DNA from 2 places in the Sphaerisporangium sp. NPDC049457 genome. Region 2 is predicted to be linked to the other one. Evidence: riboswitches for the same ligand, from Rfam matches in the RefSeq annotation. Region 2 holds a riboswitch; the other holds the start of a gene.
What was found. Region 2 has a riboswitch for glycine ahead of gcvP (aminomethyl-transferring glycine dehydrogenase). Riboswitches for the same ligand answer to the same signal wherever they lie in the genome.
Positions count from the first base shown of each region.

Region 1 (8,564 bases), on a different contig from region 2:
CGTGTGTCCCTTCTGGGCGGCGGCCAGGCCGAGCGAGCCGTCGGCCGTGGGATGGAAGGGCACCTTCAGGGCGAACGGCGCCGGCCAGTCCCGCTGGGTGATCCAGCTTCCCGGGCCGACCTGTACGTCGGCGCGCGGCTCGGCCATGATGCCGTTGGCGACGCCGAGCAACCAGCGGTCGAACCAGCGGTGCAACGTGTCCACCCACAGGTCGCGGCGTCCCTCGAAGTCGAACGGGTCCACGTGCTGGTACTGGCCGACCCAGATCTTGCGGGGCACGTCCCGGCCGGCCAGCGCCTGCCACCACTTGGAGAAGTTGTCCGGCTTGACGTTGAGGTCGTTGACCGTGTGCACGGCGAAAACGCTTGCGCGCACCTTGGAGGCGTCGCCCAGCGACCCGGCGATGTAGTCGCGCTCGGCCCAGAAGGCGTTGTAGTCGCCGGTGTCGTCCCCGTCCTCGGCGTCCATGCGCGCCCGCAGGGCGGCGCACTTGGCGTCGGGGTCGGTGTCGACGACGTTCGACAGCCACGACATGTAGTCGTAGTTGTAGACGACGCCGTTGGAGCGCTGGTATTTGTACCAGGAGCTGATCGCCGAGATCGGGACGATCGTTTCCAGCCCTTCGACGCCGGTCGCCGCCACGGCGTTGGCCAGCGTGCCGTCGTAGGACTTGCCGATCATCCCGGCCTTGCCGGTGGTCCAGTCGGCGACGGCGGGCGTGCCGTCCTCCCGGTAGGCGACGGCGCGGCCGTTCAGCCAGTCGATGACGGCCTTGCCGCCCAGCACGTCGGCCCGTCCACCGACGTCCGGGCAGCCCTCGGACCTCGTGGTGCCGACCATGTCGACGTTGAGGACGGCGTAACCCCGCGGCACGAAGTAGTTGTCGTAGAACAGCGGGAACTTGGCGAGGTTGCCCGCGGCGTCGTAGACCTTCCGCTCGGCCTCGTTGCCCCGGCCGGAGTTGTCGTAGTACGGGCTCTCGTCGATGATCACCGGCACTTTCAGGCCGGGCCCCGACTCCTTGGGCCTGATGACGTCGACACGGACGCGGTCGAGCCTGCCATCGGAGTCGCTGTCGACGCTCGACTCGACATAGACGTGCTCGCGGACGGCGTCAGCGTAGGAGAAGACCGGCTGGCTCCGCCCTTGCTCCACGGTGATGGCGGGGGCGGTGGCCGCGTGGGCGGGCGTGCCGCCCACCATGGCCAGGGAGAAGCCGATGAGGGCGGCGCGTATATGCGGCAAGCGGTGCCTCCAGCACAACTAGGGGACATCCGCAATCTCCATGAGTGTCCGCATTGTCGACAAGATTCCTTTATGTGATCGACATCACCCTGATCCACCTATGTGACATGGCACCGTCCGTCCGAGACACCCCGCCGACCCTGACGGTGCTGACCCTCGGCGCTGAGGGACCGGGCATACTGCTTGCCGGCATCCACGACATGAGGAGCGCTCGTCGACGACAGAGCGGCAAGAACGGCCCAACCAAGAGCGGGCCGAGGCCGCGAAGGAGGTCTCGGGGTGCCTCGGCGGTCAGCATTCGGTGACATTGACGGCCAGGCTGCCGTGGGTCGTCTCTGTGGCGAGGCGGTGAACTTCATGGATCGCCGTGGCCCCGGTTCCGGGCAATAAAAAGAGGGGCAGTGGCCGTGACGGCGAGTGCCCCTCCAAGTGTGTGAGACAGCATAACACGGGTGTGTCCATCCGCTACGGTTCGGGGCGGCCGAACAGGCCCGGCAGATGGTCGAACGTATGATCGCGCGCTCGTTGTTCCTGCGTCGTAACCGGGGAGGGATCACCCCCTTGCCGTTCATCTGGGTGGCCGGACACTCGCGACCGGTGCCGTTCGAGCCGCCGGCGCGGGGCGCGGATGTTCTCAGCCTCGTCCATGAGGGACACCTTTACCGTGTTGACGGCTGCCGGAGCCCCATCGACGAAGCTCTCGAACTCGCCGCACCCATCAACAAGGGGCCGCTCGGGCCTGCCGTGGCCGGTTCTTGGGCGGCCGTTGAGGCGTTGCTATCGCATCCTGATGATCCGGCGGAGTCGGAGCGCTCGGGCAAGGCCGTCGCCGCGGACCGCCTGGCCGCCATCATCGCCTGCTCCTGGCCACGAGCCGAACTCACCGCATTGGCCCATCGTCACAGGCCACAAGAAGCCGACGACCTTGCCCGTCGAATCGCCACCTGTGTGACGAATCAGGAACGGGCAAGGTGCGTCGCCGAGGCCCTTCGGCGGTCCGGCCCATCAGTGCTCGACTTCTCCGGCGTCCGGACCCGGCACAGCGATGCTCCGGCTGCGCAGCGGATGGCGGCGTTGATCGCCGACCCACGCGGGGTGCTGGGTGAGGTGATGGCCACGTATCGCATCGCGCTGCGTCGGCTTTACCGGACGCGCAACATCGTCCTGCACGGTGGCGCCATGCAGGGCGTCGCCTTGGACGCCTCTCTGCGGACGGCCGCGCCGCTGGTCGGAGCAGGGCTGGACCGCATCGTCCACGCCGGCCAAGTGAAGGGTCTTGCCCCGCTGGATCTCGCGGCGCGAGCGGAGGTCGCCTTGAGTCTCGTGGGCGGAGAGACGGAGCTGTCCGTGGTCGATCTTCTCGAACCTCGGGGCGGTGTTCGGTGACGTTGACGGCGGACCGGCCCGATCGTCGTTATTGCGGCAAGGGCCGCGAGAGGCGCTCCGATGATGTGAACCGGCGTCGCCACTGTGAAGGGCTGGGCGCCGGTGGTCAGCATTCGATGACGTTGACGGCCAGGCCGCCGCGGCTGGTCTCCTTGTACTTGTCGAGCATGTCGCGGCCGGTGTCGCGCATCGTCTTGATGGCCTTGTCCAGGGCCACGAAGTGGCGGCCGTCGCCGCGCAGGGCGATGCGGGCGGCGGTGATGGCCTTGATGGACGCGACCGCGTTGCGCTCGATGCAGGGGATCTGCACCAGGCCGCCGATCGGGTCGCAGGTGAGGCCGAGGTTGTGCTCGATGCCGATCTCGGCGGCGTTCTCGACCTGTTCGGGGGTGCCGCCGAGCGCCTCGGTCAGGCCGGCGGCGGCCATCGAGCAGGCCGAGCCGACCTCGCCCTGGCAGCCGACCTCGGCGCCCGAGATGGAGGCGTTCTCCTTGAACAGCACGCCGATCGCGCCGGCCGTGAGCAGGAAGCGGATGACGCCGTCGTCGTCGGACCGCGGCGTGAAGCGGTCGTAGTACGTCAGCACGGCGGGGATGATGCCGGCGGCGCCGTTGGTGGGGGCGGTGACGATGCGGCCGCCCGCGGCGTTCTCCTCGTTCACGGCGAGGGCGAACAGGGTGACCCAGTCCATCGCCTGGAGGGGGTCCTTCTCCGTGGCCTCGCTCTGCAGCCGCCTGAGCATCTGGTTGGCCCGCCGCTTGACCTTGAGGCCGCCGGGGAGCACGCCCTCTTTGGCGGTGCCGCGGCGCACGGACTCCGACATGACGTTCCAGAGGTTCAGCAGGTCCGCTTTGATCTGCTCCTCGGTGCGGCCGAAGGCCTTCTCGTTCTCCAGCATGAGCCCAGAGATCGACAGCCCGGTCTCAGCACAGTGCCGCAGCAGCTCGGCCCCCGTGGTGAACGGGTACGGCAGCTCGGTGTCGTCCGGCTTGATGCGGTCGGCGCCGGTGGCGTTCTCGTCCACGACGAACCCGCCGCCCACCGAGTAGTAGACCTTCTCGCGGACCGGCTCGCCCTCGGCGGTGAAGGCGGTGAAGCGCATGCCGTTGGGGTGGTGCGGGAGCGAGATCTTGCGCTCGAACACCAGGTGCTCGCCGACGACGAACGGGATCTCGCGTGTGCCGTACAGCTCGACGGTGCCGGAGGCGCGCATCCGCGCGAGCCGATCGTCGACGGTGTCCACGTCGACCAGCTCGGGCTTCTCGCCGGACAGGCCGAGCAGCACCGCCTTGTCGCTGCCGTGCCCCTTGCCGGTCAGGCCGAGCGAGCCGTACAGGATGACCTCGACCCGCGCGGTCTTCTCCAGCAGCCCGTCCTGGTGCAGGCCGCGGGCGAACTTGTGGGCCGCCGCCATCGGGCCGCCCGTGTGGGAGCTGGACGGCCCTATGCCGATCTTGAACAGGTCGAAGACGCTGATCGCCATTGATCTTCCGTCCTTTGGAACGTGTCGTGCGAGGGATGCCCGGATGAGCGTGGGCTACGCATCTGTTGTGCGCATTCGCGCACCGACCGGCCGGCCGGTTGGGATGGCCGGCCGGCGACGGTGGTCTGGACGGATGGTGGAAGGGTCAGGAGTCGGACGTCGTGACGGTGGTGTACTCCTCGGCGGTGAGGAGCTCCTCGGGGGTGCCCTCGATGCGCACCCGGAACAGCCACCCGTCGCCGTAGGGGTCGGAGTTGACCAGCGACGGGTCGTCCACGACGGTCTGGTTGACCTCGACGATCTCGCCGCTGACCGGCGCGTAGATGTCGCTGACGGACTTGGTGGACTCGACCTCGCCCACGGCGTCGCCCGCCTCGACGGTGCCGCCCACCTCCGGCAGCTGGACGAAGACCACATCGCCCAGCGCATCCGCGGCGAACGCCGTGATGCCCACGGTCACGGTGAGGCCGTCGTCAAGACCGGCCACCCACTCGTGCTCCTTGGTGTAGCTGAGCTCCTCGGGAATGCTGCTCACTTGCTCCTCCGGTAAAAAGGCAGGTCAATCACGTCGACCGGTTCATGGCTACCACGGATGTCGACCGCCAGGCCCTCGGACACGTTGGTGTCCACGTAGGCCATCGCGATCGGCTTGCCGAGGGACTGCGAGGGCGCGCCGCTGGTGACCTCCCCAACGACGGTGCCGTCGGTCAGCAGCACCACGGGGTAGCCGTGGCGCGGCACTCGGCGGCCCCGCGCGACCAGGCCGGTGAGGCGCCGGCGCGGAGGCACGTCCTTGAGCGGCGCGAGCGCCGCGCGGCCGACGAAGTCGCCGGCCTTGTCGAACCGCACGACGCGGCCGAGGCCGGCGTCGAAGGGGGTGAGGCCGGCGTCCAGCTCGTTGCCGTACAGCGGCATGCCGGCCTCCAGGCGCAGGGTGTCACGGGCGGACAGCCCGGCGGGGCGCAGGCCGTAGGAGTCGCCGGCCTTGGTGAGCTCCTGCCACAGCTGCACGGCGTCGCCGGCGGCGACGAACAGCTCGAAGCCGTCCTCGCCGGTGTAGCCGGTGCGGGCGATGAGCGCCTCGATGCCGGCGACGGTGCCCGGCAGGCCCGCGTAGTACTTCAACCCGGGCAGGTCGGCGTCGGTGAGCGTGCCGAGGATCTCCTGCGCGCGCGGCCCCTGGACGGCGATCAGCGCGTACTCGGCGGAGCGGTCGTGCACGTCGGCCTGGAAGCCCTCGGCGCGCCGGGTGAGCTCGGCGGCCACCTGCTCGTAGTTGGAGGCGTTGGCCACGACGAGGAACTCCTCGGCGGCCAGGCGGTAGACGATCAGGTCGTCCAGCACGCCCCCGGTGGGGGCGCAGATCATGGTGTAGCGGGCCCGGCCGGGCTCCAGCGCCGACAGGTTGCCCACCAGCGCGTAGTCCAGCGCCTCGGCCGCCTGCGGCCCGGTGAGGAAGATCTCGCCCATGTGGGAGAGGTCGAACAGGCCCGCGGCCGTGCGCACCGCGTTGTGCTCGGCGGACTCGCTGCCGTAGCGCAGCGGCATCAGCCAGCCGGCGAAGTCGGTGAGCGTCGCGCCGAGGCTCTCGTGCACCTCGCGGAGCGGTGTGGGTCGGGACATGATGGGCACCTCAGACAGGGTTGGATGAGAGCATCCTCCCCCTCTGTCATCGGTGCCTGAGAGTTTCGCCCGGGTTTTGCCGGACTTTCACCTTCGGCGAGGCTCTGCGGAGAAGCCTGCTTTCCAGAGATCACCTGGCCCGCGCGGTCCTTTGCCTTGTGAGGTTCGCGGGGAGGACTTGCTCCTTCAGGGGTCCTGACCGGATGTCAGGACGCTCTCCCGCACGGGATCACCGGTGTTCTCGCACACCCTACCAATGCCGCTCGCCCGACGTCGCGGCGGCGACGAGCGCCTCGAACAGATGACCTTCCTCGCCCGCCTCGGGATGCCACTGCACGGCCAGCGCGAAGGGGTGACCGGCCAGCTCCACGGCCTCCACGGTGCCGTCGTCGCAGGTCGCCGCCACGGTGAGGCCCGCGCCGAGGCGGTCGACGGCCTGGTGGTGGTAGTGGGCGGCGCCGACCTGGTCCTCGCCCAGCACCTTGGACAGGACGGTGCCCGGCACCGGGCGGACCGGCAGGTGGCCGAACTCGCCGGGCGCGGGGGAGTGGCCGCCGTGGCCGACCACGTCGGGAAGGTGCTGGTGCAGGGTGCCGCCGAGGTGGACGTTCAGCACCTGCATGCCCCGGCACACGGCGAGCAGCGGCAGCCCTTCGTCCAGCGCGGTGCCGACCAGCCCGAACTCCGCCTCATCGCGAAATTGCCGGACATAGCCGGTCTGTGGGTGCGGGCGCTCCCCGTACCTGCCGGGGTCGACGTCCCCGCCTCCGGCCACGATCAGGCCGTCCAGCCGCCCGGCCAGCGACGCGGGGTCGCCCGCCGGGGGCAGGATGACCGGCTGGCCGCCCGCCCGCACGACGTGCTCGACGTAGGTGTACGGCAGCAGCGCCGCCGGCGTCCGCCAGACCGTGAAGGCGGCGGGTTCGACGTAGCAGGTGACGCCGATGACGGGTCGCGACATGTGCGCAGGCTACAGCGGGGTCACGTAGGCGCCGGAGATGCCGCCGTCCACCAGGAACTCCGCGCCGGTGATGAAGCTGGCGTCGTCGGAGGCCAGGAACGCGACGGCGGCGGCGATCTCGGAGGCCTCGGCGAACCGGCCCAGCGGGATGTGCACCAGGCGCCGCTGCGCCCGTTCGGGATCCTTGGCGAACAGCTCCTGCAGCAGCGGCGTGTTCACCGGCCCCGGGCACAGCGCGTTGACCCGGATGCCCTCGCGGGCGAACTGGACGCCCAGCTCGCGGGACATGGCGAGCACGCCGCCCTTGGAGGCGGTGTAGGAGATCTGCGAGGTCGCCGACCCCATCACCGCCACGAACGACGCGGTGTTGATGATCGACCCCTTGCCCTGCCGCCGCATGTACGGGATGGCGTGCTTGCAGCAGAGGTACACGCTGGTCAGGTTGACGTCCTGCACCCGCCGCCAGGCGTCCATGCCCGTGGTCAGGATGGAGTCGTCGTCGGGCGGGGAGATGCCGGCGTTGTTGAAGGCGACGTCCACGGCGCCGTAGGTGTCGAACGCCGTGCGGAACATCCCCGCGACGTCGTCCTCGCTGGTCACGTCGGCCCGGACGAACAGGCCCCCGACCTCTTCGGCGATCTTCGTGCCGCCCTCCTCGTCGAGGTCGGCGCACACGACCTTGGCGCCCTCCTCGGCGAAGCGGCGGGCCGTGGCGAGGCCGATGCCCCCCGCCGCACCCGTGATGACGGCGACGCGGTCGCGCAGACGTTGCATGGTGGCGAACTCCCTGGATGTGGATTCCCGATGTCCCTCCGCTGCCGGAGGTCAGTGCGCGATGAAGACGTTCTTGGTCTCGGTGAAGGCGGCGAGCGCGTCCGGGCCCAGCTCGCGGCCGAGCCCCGACTGCTTGTAGCCGCCGAAGGGCGTCCAGTAGCGGACCGACGAGTGGGAGTTGACCGACAGGTTGCCGGCCTCGATCGCGCGGGCCGTCCGCAGGGCGCGTCCCACGTCCCGCGTCCAGATCGACCCGGAAAGGCCGTACTGGGTGTCGTTGGCGATGCGGACGGCCTCCGCCTCGCCGTCGAACGGGACGACGCTGACCACGGGCCCGAAGATCTCTTCGGTGAACGCGCGCTCGTCCAGCGAGTCGTGGGTGAGCACGGTCGGGGGATACCAGAAGCCCTTGCCCGCCGGGCACGTCCCCTGGAAGCGCGGGGCGCCGGTCACGAACGAGGCCACCCGCTCACGGTGCTCGGCGCTGATCAGCGGCCCGAGGTCGGTGCCCGGGTCGCGCGGGTCGCCCACGGTGAGCGCGCCGACCGCCGCGACCAGCCGGTCGAGGAACTCCTCGAACACCGGCCGCTCGACCAGGATGCGCGAGCGCGCGCAGCAGTCCTGCCCGCTGTTGTCGAAGACGGCCGAGGGGGCGGTCGCCGCCGCGCGCTCCAGGTCGGCGTCGGCGAAGACCACGTTGGCGCTCTTGCCGCCGAGCTCCAGTGTGACCCGCTTGACCCGCTCCGCCGCCTTGGCGGCGATGAGCCTGCCCACTTCGGTCGACCCGGTGAAGACGATCTTGTTGACGCCGGGGTGCTCCACGAGCCGGGCCCCCGCGACCTCCCCTGCCCCAGGAAGAACCTGGAGCACCCCCTCGGGGAGGCCGGCCTCCAAGGCCAGCTCCGCCAGCCTCAGCGCCGTGAGCGGGGTCCACTCGGCGGGCTTCACGATGACGGTGTTGCCCGCCGCCAGTGCCGGGGCCGCTCCCCAGGTCATGATGACCATGGGGAAGTTCCACGGCACGATCACGCCCACGACGCCGAGCGGTTCGGCGAAGGTGATGTCCACCCCGCCCGGCACCGGGATCTGCTT
Region 1 covers NZ_JBVJHR010000009.1:109,766-118,329, reverse strand. Annotated here, with positions in the region: gene ACZ6QO_RS15980 (Xaa-Pro dipeptidyl-peptidase) at 1-1,245, opposite strand, end outside; gene ACZ6QO_RS15975 (hypothetical protein) at 1,756-2,631, shown strand; gene ACZ6QO_RS15970 (L-serine ammonia-lyase) at 2,738-4,114, opposite strand; gene gcvH (glycine cleavage system protein GcvH) at 4,260-4,649, opposite strand; gene gcvT (glycine cleavage system aminomethyltransferase GcvT) at 4,646-5,737, opposite strand; glycine riboswitch at 5,771-5,871, opposite strand; glycine riboswitch at 5,872-5,969, opposite strand; gene ACZ6QO_RS15955 (gamma-glutamyl-gamma-aminobutyrate hydrolase family protein) at 5,988-6,698, opposite strand; gene ACZ6QO_RS15950 (3-oxoacyl-ACP reductase) at 6,708-7,472, opposite strand; gene ACZ6QO_RS15945 (aldehyde dehydrogenase family protein) at 7,524-8,564, opposite strand, start outside.
Region 1: linked by a shared signal. The riboswitch ahead of gcvT (glycine cleavage system aminomethyltransferase GcvT) and the one ahead of gcvP (aminomethyl-transferring glycine dehydrogenase) in region 2 are both predicted to bind glycine.

Region 2 (8,564 bases):
TGTGCTCGACCTGGAGGCCGCGCCGCTGCCGGTCGCCCGCTTCCACACCTCCAACGAGACCGCCTCCGGCGGCATCGCCCTGCGCACCACCCCGGGCGACCCGCAGAGCGTCGACATCATCTTCATGGACGAGAACGGCGCCGACCTCTCCCAGGGGGCCCAGCGCAAGCTTGAGCGCGTCTTCTCCCGCCAGGAGTTCCGGCGCGCCTTCCCTGGCGAGATCGCCGAACTGAGCTTCCCCGCCCGCGCGGTCGAGGACTACACCCGCGAGCTGCTGCGCTGGGTCGACATGTCGGGGGTGCGTGACGCCGAGATGAAGGTCGTCATCGACTGCGCCGGCGGCACCTCCTCCCTGGTGCTGCCCAGCCTGCTCGGCCGGGTCGGCGTCGACGTGCTCACGGTCAACAACAGGCTGGACGACGCCTCGCCCACCGAGACGCTGGCCGAGCGGCGCAGAGACCTGCAGCGCCTGGCCGAACTGGTGGCCTCCTCCCGGGCCGCGTTCGGCGTGCGCTTCGACCCCGTCGGCGAGCGCATCTCGCTGGTCGACGAGATGGGCCAGCTGATCAGCGAGGAGCGCGCGCAGCTCGTCGTGCTCGACCTGGTCGCCGCCGAGCGGCGCGGCGGGCGGGTCGCGCTGCCGGTGACCACCACCCGCGTGGCCGAGCAGGTGTGCCGCTTCCACGGCGCCCAGGTGCAGTGGACCTCCACGGCCCTGGACGCCCTCACCTCGGCGGCGGCCGACCCCGAACTGATCTTCGCGGCCGACGGGCGCGGCGGGTTCATCGTCCCGGAGTTCGCCCCGACGGTGGACGGCCTGGCCGCGTTTTTGCGCCTGCTCGGCCTGGTCGCCCGCACCCGCCTGTCGCTCAGCCAGATCGACGCCCGCATCCCGCAGGCCAAGATGCTCAAGCGCACTGTGCCGACGCCGTGGGCGGCCAAGGGGGCGGTCATGCGCTCGGTGGTGGAGGCCGCCGACGGCCACCGCCTGGACACCACCGACGGCGTGCGGGTGGTCGAGGAGGACGGCGGCTGGGCGCTGATCCTGCCCGACCCCACCGAGGCGGTGACCCACCTGTGGGCCGAGGGGGAGGACCTGGACGTCGCCCAGAGCCTCCTCGAACGCTGGGCCCGCGTCGTGGAGCACGCCGTCGGCACCTGACCGAGGCGATGTCGAGGCGATGTTCTGCCGCGAACCGCCCGATTCCAGTCACATTCGAACGGCGCGGCGCATGGACCGGAGGCCTGCCTGGGCGGTAACTTTGGACCGGCGCGGCGAGCCGAGTCGGAGGGGAACGAGGGGCGAGCGCCGTCAACCGCACACGCGAGCCCCCCGCCTGCGAGACCCGAGCGAGCTGGCGTCAGCAGCATGTCCGAACGCGCGAGCCTGCCCTCATCTTGACCTTTGCGACTCATCAGCGTAAGTTGCGGCATTCGCAGTCTGAGCAATCATGAGAAGCGAAGAACCGAGGCACGCCGCCCAGAGCACCGTCGCCGCGACTTCGCGGTAGGAGGCCGAGCCGATCGATGCCGAGCGTCTACTGCACGCAGTGCGGGAATGCCAACCCTGAGGACGCCCGTTTCTGCTCACGGTGCGGGTCGCCGCTGAGCCGCGTCGAGAACACGCCGGGGGACACCACCTCCACGATCTCCCTGAGCGGGATCGAGGCGATGGACGGCGAGGCGACGGGACAGACGCTCATCCCCGATCGGGCGGCGGTCGAGCAACTGCCGCCCGGCACGGCCCTGCTGGTCGTGATGCGCGGGCCGAACGCCGGGAGCCGCTTCCTGCTCGACAGCGACCTCACCACAGCGGGCCGCCATCCCGAGAGCGACATCTTCCTGGACGATGTGACCGTGTCCCGCAGGCACGCCGAGTTCTACCGGCGGGGCGACTACTTCACCGCCAGGGACGTCGGCAGCCTCAACGGCACCTACGTCAACAGAGAGCGCATCGAGGAGCTGCCGCTGTCGGGCGGCGACGAAGTCCAGATCGGCAAGTTCCGGCTGGTGTTCCTCACGCGTGGGTGAGGAGGAGCGGTGATGAGCGCGCAGGCGGCCAGGGCGTTCATGAGCATCGGGGAGGTCCTCGAGGTCCTGCGGGCCGACTTCCCCGACGTCACCGTCTCCAAGATCCGCTTTCTGGAGGGCGAGGGGCTCATCGAGCCCCAGCGGTCCCCGTCGGGCTACCGCAAGTTCACCCACGCCGACGTCGAGCGCCTGCGCTACATCCTCACCGCCCAGCGCGACCGCTACCTGCCGCTGCGCGTGATCAAGGACCATCTGGAGACCGCCGAGCACGACGGCGCGGGCGGCCCGGCCCGCCCGCGCGCCGTGGGCGGTGAGGCGCCGGTCGCCGAGGTGCGGCTCAGCCGCGCCGAGCTGCTGACGGCTGCCGAGCTCGACGAGGAGACCCTCGCCGAGCTGGAGGACTACGGCCTGCTCACCCCGGTCGCCCGCTGGTACGACGCCGAAGCCCTGACCGTGGCCCGCGCCTCGGGCGCCCTGGCCAGGTTCGGCCTGCACCCCCGGCACCTGAGAGTGCTGAAGGCCGCCGCCGAGCGCGAGGCGGGGCTGGTCGAACAGGCCGTCGCGCCGCTGCTGCGGCGGCGCGCGCCGGGCGCCGCAGGGCGGGCCGAGGAGGCCGCCAGAGAGCTGTCCGCCCTGCTCCAGGAGCTGCACACCGCCCTGGTCCGCACCGGCCTGCGCGGCATTCTGGGCCGCTGACGGAGCCGCCCGGACATTTCGGGGTGCGGGGATGTTACGTTGAATTTTGCGGCGATGGTCACGCCGCGAGCCGAGAGCCGCGAGGGAACGGGCCCGGAGCGGGCCGGCGACCCAATGAGACGGAGCAGCCTGTGTTGCAGATGGAGGTCGTGGGGGTCCGCGTCGAGATGCCCTCCAACCAGCCCATAGTCCTGCTCAAGGAGGCCAAGGGCGAGCGATATCTGCCGATCTGGATTGGGATGACCGAGGCCACGGCCATCGCGCTGGCACAGGCGGAGGAGCCGCCTCCACGGCCGCTCACGCACGACTTGTTCAAGGACGTCATCGAGGCCCTCGGCGTGCGGCTGCAGGCGGTGAACATCGTCGCGTTGCGCGACGGAATCTTCTTCGCCGACCTGGTGTTCTCCAACGGGGTGGAGGTGAGCGCCCGGCCGTCCGACTCGATCGCGCTGGCGCTGCGCACCGGCGCCAGCATCTTCGCGAGCGAGGACGTCGTGCGCGAGGCCGGTGTGATCATCCCCGACGACCAGGAGGACGAGGTCGAGAAGTTCCGTGAGTTCCTTGACACGATCACCCCTGAGGACTTCGGCCGTGCGGGTTAGCCATTTCGGGCATTTACGCTTCACGACGCGCCGGGCGGGATCGTTGACTGAGCATCGCGCCAGTCCTACGGTGCAAGGGAACCCACGGTTGTAATTCATGAACCCCCAGATCAGACCGTGGGATGAGAGGAAGCCGGAGGTCCGCAGTGGCGGTCAGCAGCGGCGAGGGTAAGACGGCCGGCCAGCACGATCCAGCCCAGCGTCAGTCGGCGCGGGAACGCGCGGGCGAGCAGGGCCTGCTGTTCGACGACCGGCCGGCGTCACTGCCCGCCGACGTCGGATACCGCGGCCCGACGGCGTGCTCGGCGGCCGGCATCACCTACCGTCAGCTCGACTATTGGGCGCGCACGCAGCTCGTCGAGCCGTCGGTTCGCGCGGCGCAAGGGTCGGGGTCCCAGCGGCTCTACAGCTTCCGCGACATCCTCGTGCTCAAGGTGGTCAAGCGGTTGCTCGACACCGGCGTGTCGCTCCAGCAGATACGCACCGCCGTGCAGCACCTGCGCGAGCGCGGGGTCAACGACCTGGCGCAGATCACGCTGATGAGCGACGGGGTGAGCGTCTACGAGTGCACCTCGGCCGACGAGGTGATCGACCTGCTGGAGGGCGGCCAGGGCGTGTTCGGCATCGCCCTCGGCGGAGTGTGGCGCGAGGTCGAGGGTTCCCTGGCGGAGCTGCCGGGGGAACGCGCGGAGCCGGCCGGCCGTGACTCTTCGGAGGACCACCCAGGTGACGAGCTGGCCCGGCGCAGGAAGGCCCGCAAGACGGGCTGATCCCGAAGGTTCCGGACGGGGTGTGTTCCCCCTGTGAGAGGGGGCCGGGGCTGTCGCGTGCATATCCCTGAAGATCTACGGGGCCGGGTGGGATGGCTTCATACCCGCTGTCCAGGGATAAAACCCGGCAAAACCGAAATGTAGGGGTAACTCCCTACTCGGGGTGGGACGGTACGATTGCCGGGAAAGGCTGTTGACCCTGTGCGGGAGAGACCTGGGCACGGGCCGGCTGCGCACCCCGTGCGGCGCCGGTGAGTGACCCGGGCGCCGAAGGAGCAACCTCCCCGGAATCTCTCAGGCCTCCGTACCGCACAGGTGAGGCGACTCTGGAAAGTAGGCGTGCCCTCCAGGCGTGTCTCACCGACGGTGCAAATCCCGTATGCAGGGATGAAGCTCTCAGGTCGCGATGAGGATGTCGCGCTGACAGAGGGGGAGATCCGGCATACGCGCGCGCTCAGCGCCGGTCTCTACCCCTTGTAGGAGGGCCCCATGACCGATCGGTCACCGCTTCGCGACCTCTCCGCACCGCCCTTCGCCACCCGGCACATCGGCCCGTCGGACCTCGACCAGGCCCGCATGCTGGAGGCCGTGGGCTACGCCTCGGTGGCCGACCTGATCGCCGTGGCCGTTCCCGCCGCGATCCGCTCCGGCGAGCCGCTCGACCTGCCCGAGGCGGCGAGCGAGGAGGAGGCCCTCGCCGAGCTGCGCGCCCTGGCCGCGCGCAACAAGGTGCCCACCTCGATGATCGGCCTCGGCTACCACGACACGATCACCCCGGCGGTCATCCGGCGCAACCTGCTGGAGAACCCCGGCTGGTACACCGCCTACACCCCCTACCAGCCCGAGATCTCCCAGGGACGTCTTGAGGCCCTGCTCAACTTCCAGACCGTCGTGTCCGATCTGACCGGGCTGGACGTCGCCGGCGCCTCGCTGCTGGACGAGGCCACCGCCGCGGCCGAGGCCTTGACGCTGGCCCGCCGCGCGGGTCGTGCCAAGAGCCCGGTGTTCGTCGTGGACGCCGACGCCCTGCCGCAGACCAAGGCCGTGCTCGCCACCCGCGCCGAGCCGCTCGGCATCGAGGTCGTGGAGGCCGACCTGGCCGCCGGCCTGCCGGACGGGGAGCTGTTCGGCGTGCTGGTCCAGTACCCCGGCGCCGCGGGCAGGATCACCGACTTCCGCGCGGTGGCCGAGCAGGCGCACGCGCGCGGCGCGCTGGTGGTCGCCGCCGCCGACCTGCTCGCGCTGACGCTGATCGAGGCCCCCGGCACCCTGGGCGCCGACATCGCCGTCGGCTCCTCCCAGCGCTTCGGCGTCCCCTTCGGCTTCGGCGGCCCGCACGCCGCCTACATGTCCGTCCGCGAAGGCCTGCAGCGGCAGATGCCCGGCCGTCTGGTCGGGGTGTCCCAGGACGCCGACGGCCACCCGGCCCACCGCCTGGCCCTGCAGACCCGCGAGCAGCACATCCGCCGCGAGAAGGCCACCAGCAACATCTGCACCGCCCAGGTCCTGCTGGCCGTCATCGCCGGCATGTACGCCGTCTACCACGGCCCCGACGGGCTGCGGCGCATCGCCCAGCGCACCCACCGGCACGCCACCGTTCTCGCCGCCGGGCTGCGCGAGGGCGGCGTCGAGATCGTCCACGACGAGTTCTTCGACACCGTCCTGGCCCGCGTCCCCGGCCGCGCCGCCGAGGTCGTCGCCGCGGCGCTGGAGCGCGGGATCAACCTGCGCCAGGCCGGCCCCGACCACGTGGGCGTGAGCTGCGACGAGAAGACCACCGGCGCGCACCTGACGGCGGTGTGGGAGGCGTTCGGCGTGACCGGCGTCGTGCTGGACGACGTCGACACCTCCACCGCCGACGCCCTGCCGGCCGCGCTGCTGCGCACCACCGGCTACCTCACGCACCCGGTGTTCCAGGCCCACCGCTCCGAGACCGCGATGCTGCGCTACCTGCGCCGGCTGCAGGACAAGGACATCGCCCTCGACCGGTCGATGATCCCCCTCGGCTCGTGCACGATGAAGCTGAACGCCACCACCGAGATGGAGCCGATCACCTGGCCCGAGTTCGCCGGCGTCCACCCCTACGCCCCCGCCGACCAGGTCGAGGGCTACCTGCGGCTCATCGGCGACCTCGAGCGCTGGCTGGCCGAGGTCACCGGCTACGACGCGGTCTCGCTGCAGCCCAACGCCGGCTCGCAGGGCGAGTTCGCGGGCCTGCTCGCCATCCGGGCCTACCACAAGGCCAACGGCGAGCACGAGCGCGACGTCTGCCTCATCCCGTCCTCCGCGCACGGCACCAACGCCGCCAGCGCCGTCATGGCGGGCATGCGCGTGGTCGTCGTGGCCTGCGACGACAACGGCAACGTGGACGTCCCCGACCTCACCGCCAAGATCGAGAAGCACCGTGAGCGGCTCGCGGCCATCATGGTGACCTACCCCTCCACGCACGGGGTGTACGAGGAGACCATCACCGAGATCTGCGGCCTGGTGCACCAGGCCGGCGGGCAGGTGTACGTCGACGGCGCCAACCTCAACGCGCTGGTCGGCCTGGCCAAGCCCGGGTCCTTCGGCGCCGACGTCTCCCACCTCAACCTGCACAAGACCTTCTGCATCCCGCACGGTGGCGGCGGCCCGGGCGTCGGCCCGGTGGCCGTACGCTCCCACCTGGCCCCCTACCTGCCCGGCCACCCGTTCGAGGGCGGGCCCGTGGGCCCGGTCTCGGCCGCGCCGTACGGGTCGGCGGGCATCCTGCCGATCTCGTGGGCCTACGTCCGCATGATGGGCGCAGAAGGGCTCAAGGCGGCCACCGAGCAGGCGATCCTGTCGGCGAACTACCTCGCCCGGCGCCTCGCCCCGCACTACCCCGTGCTCTACACCGGCCGCGAGGGCCTGGTCGCCCACGAGTGCATCATCGACCTGCGCCAGATCACCAAGGAGACCGGGGTCACCGTGGACGACGTCGCCAAGCGGCTCATCGACTACGGCTTCCACGCGCCCACCATGTCGTTCCCGGTGGCGGGCACGCTCATGATCGAGCCGACCGAGAGCGAGGACCTGGCCGAGCTGGACCGGTTCGTCGACGCCATGGTCGCCATCCGCGAGGAGATCGCCAAGGTCGCCTCCGGCCGGTACGACCGGGCGGACAACCCGCTGCGGGGCGCCCCGCACACCGCCGACTGCCTGCTGGCCGACGACTGGAAGCACCCCTACACCCGCGCCGAGGCGGCCTACCCGCTGCCGTCGCTGCGCGAGAACAAGTACTGGTCGCCGGTCCGCCGCATCGACCAGGCCTACGGCGACCGCAACCTGGTATGCGCCTGCCCCCCGCTGGAGGCATACGAAGACTAGGCGACCGTCCTCGGCGGCCCGTCTGGATCGGCATAATATGTCGCGCGCGACGGCGCGCCCGCGTCGCGAGGCCCGGGGATTCCTGACGGAGAAGAGGTCCCGATGGCGGCGCACGAGGTCCGGTCCGGGCGGTCGATCGACGACGCGCGACGGCTCGCCGAGAGCGGCGAGCTGGAGGCGGCCGCCGAGATCTTCGCCGAGCTGGCGGCCGACGAGCGCGAGACCGACCGCGCCCAGGCGGCCGTCGGCCTGGCCCTGGTGCTGGAACGCGGCGGCGACGTCACCGGGGCCAGGGCGGCCGCCCGCACGGCCCTGGCCACCGGCCACCCCGAGTACGCCGCCCAGGCGGCCTGCCACCTGGCGCGCGGGTTCGAGAAGGACGGCATGGCCGACCAGGCCCGCGCCGCCTGGCAGGCGGTGATCGGGGTGGGCACCCCCGCCTACCTGCCCGCCGCCCACCTGGCGCTGGCCCGCATCGCCGAACAGCAGGGCGACGGCCGCGAGGCCGAGGCGTCCCTGCGCGCCGCGCTCGCCACCCGAGACCCGCGGGCCTGTTCGGAGGCCGCGCAGCTGCTGGCCGAGGCGCTGCTGGACGAGGGGGAGCCGGGGGAGGCGGCCGACGTGCTCATCGACGCCCTGGAAGTCCCCGAGGTGCCCGACGCCGGGCGGCTTCGCGTGCTGCTCGGCATGGCGCATCTGGACATGGCGTGCGGGGAGTTCGCCGCGGCCGCCGAGGGCGAGGGCGACGCCGACGGGGTCGCCCTCGCCGTCGAGCTGCTGGCCCGCACGCTGCCCCTGCGCGGGCGCGACGCCGACGCCGAGACGGTGTGGGCCTACGGGCTCGGCCACCCCGACGAGACCGTGGCCGCGCAGGTGCGCCTTCGCCTGAACCGCGACGAGGAACCGCCGCCCGGGCATTGACGCCGGACGGCCGTCCGGGCGGCCCGCGGCGATCGACGTTGACGTGGCGTCAACGTTTTCACGGTCTCCTACGCCAGGCCGCGGACCCCCGGTGCCGGCGGCCCTGCCGCCGGCCATGGCCGTCGAGACGGCGGGCGCCGAGCTGCCTGCGCCTGCGCGAGGCCGCCGAGCGCTTCGCCCGGGCGGCCGGCGAACT
Region 2 covers NZ_JBVJHR010000017.1:60,458-69,021, reverse strand. Annotated here, with positions in the region: gene ACZ6QO_RS25780 (sugar phosphate nucleotidyltransferase) at 1-1,162, shown strand, start outside; gene ACZ6QO_RS25775 (FHA domain-containing protein) at 1,528-2,031, shown strand; gene ftsR (transcriptional regulator FtsR) at 2,044-2,727, shown strand; gene ACZ6QO_RS25765 (bifunctional nuclease family protein) at 2,859-3,329, shown strand; gene ACZ6QO_RS25760 (MerR family transcriptional regulator) at 3,476-4,099, shown strand; glycine riboswitch at 4,294-4,419, shown strand; gene gcvP (aminomethyl-transferring glycine dehydrogenase) at 4,589-7,447, shown strand; gene ACZ6QO_RS25750 (tetratricopeptide repeat protein) at 7,550-8,368, shown strand.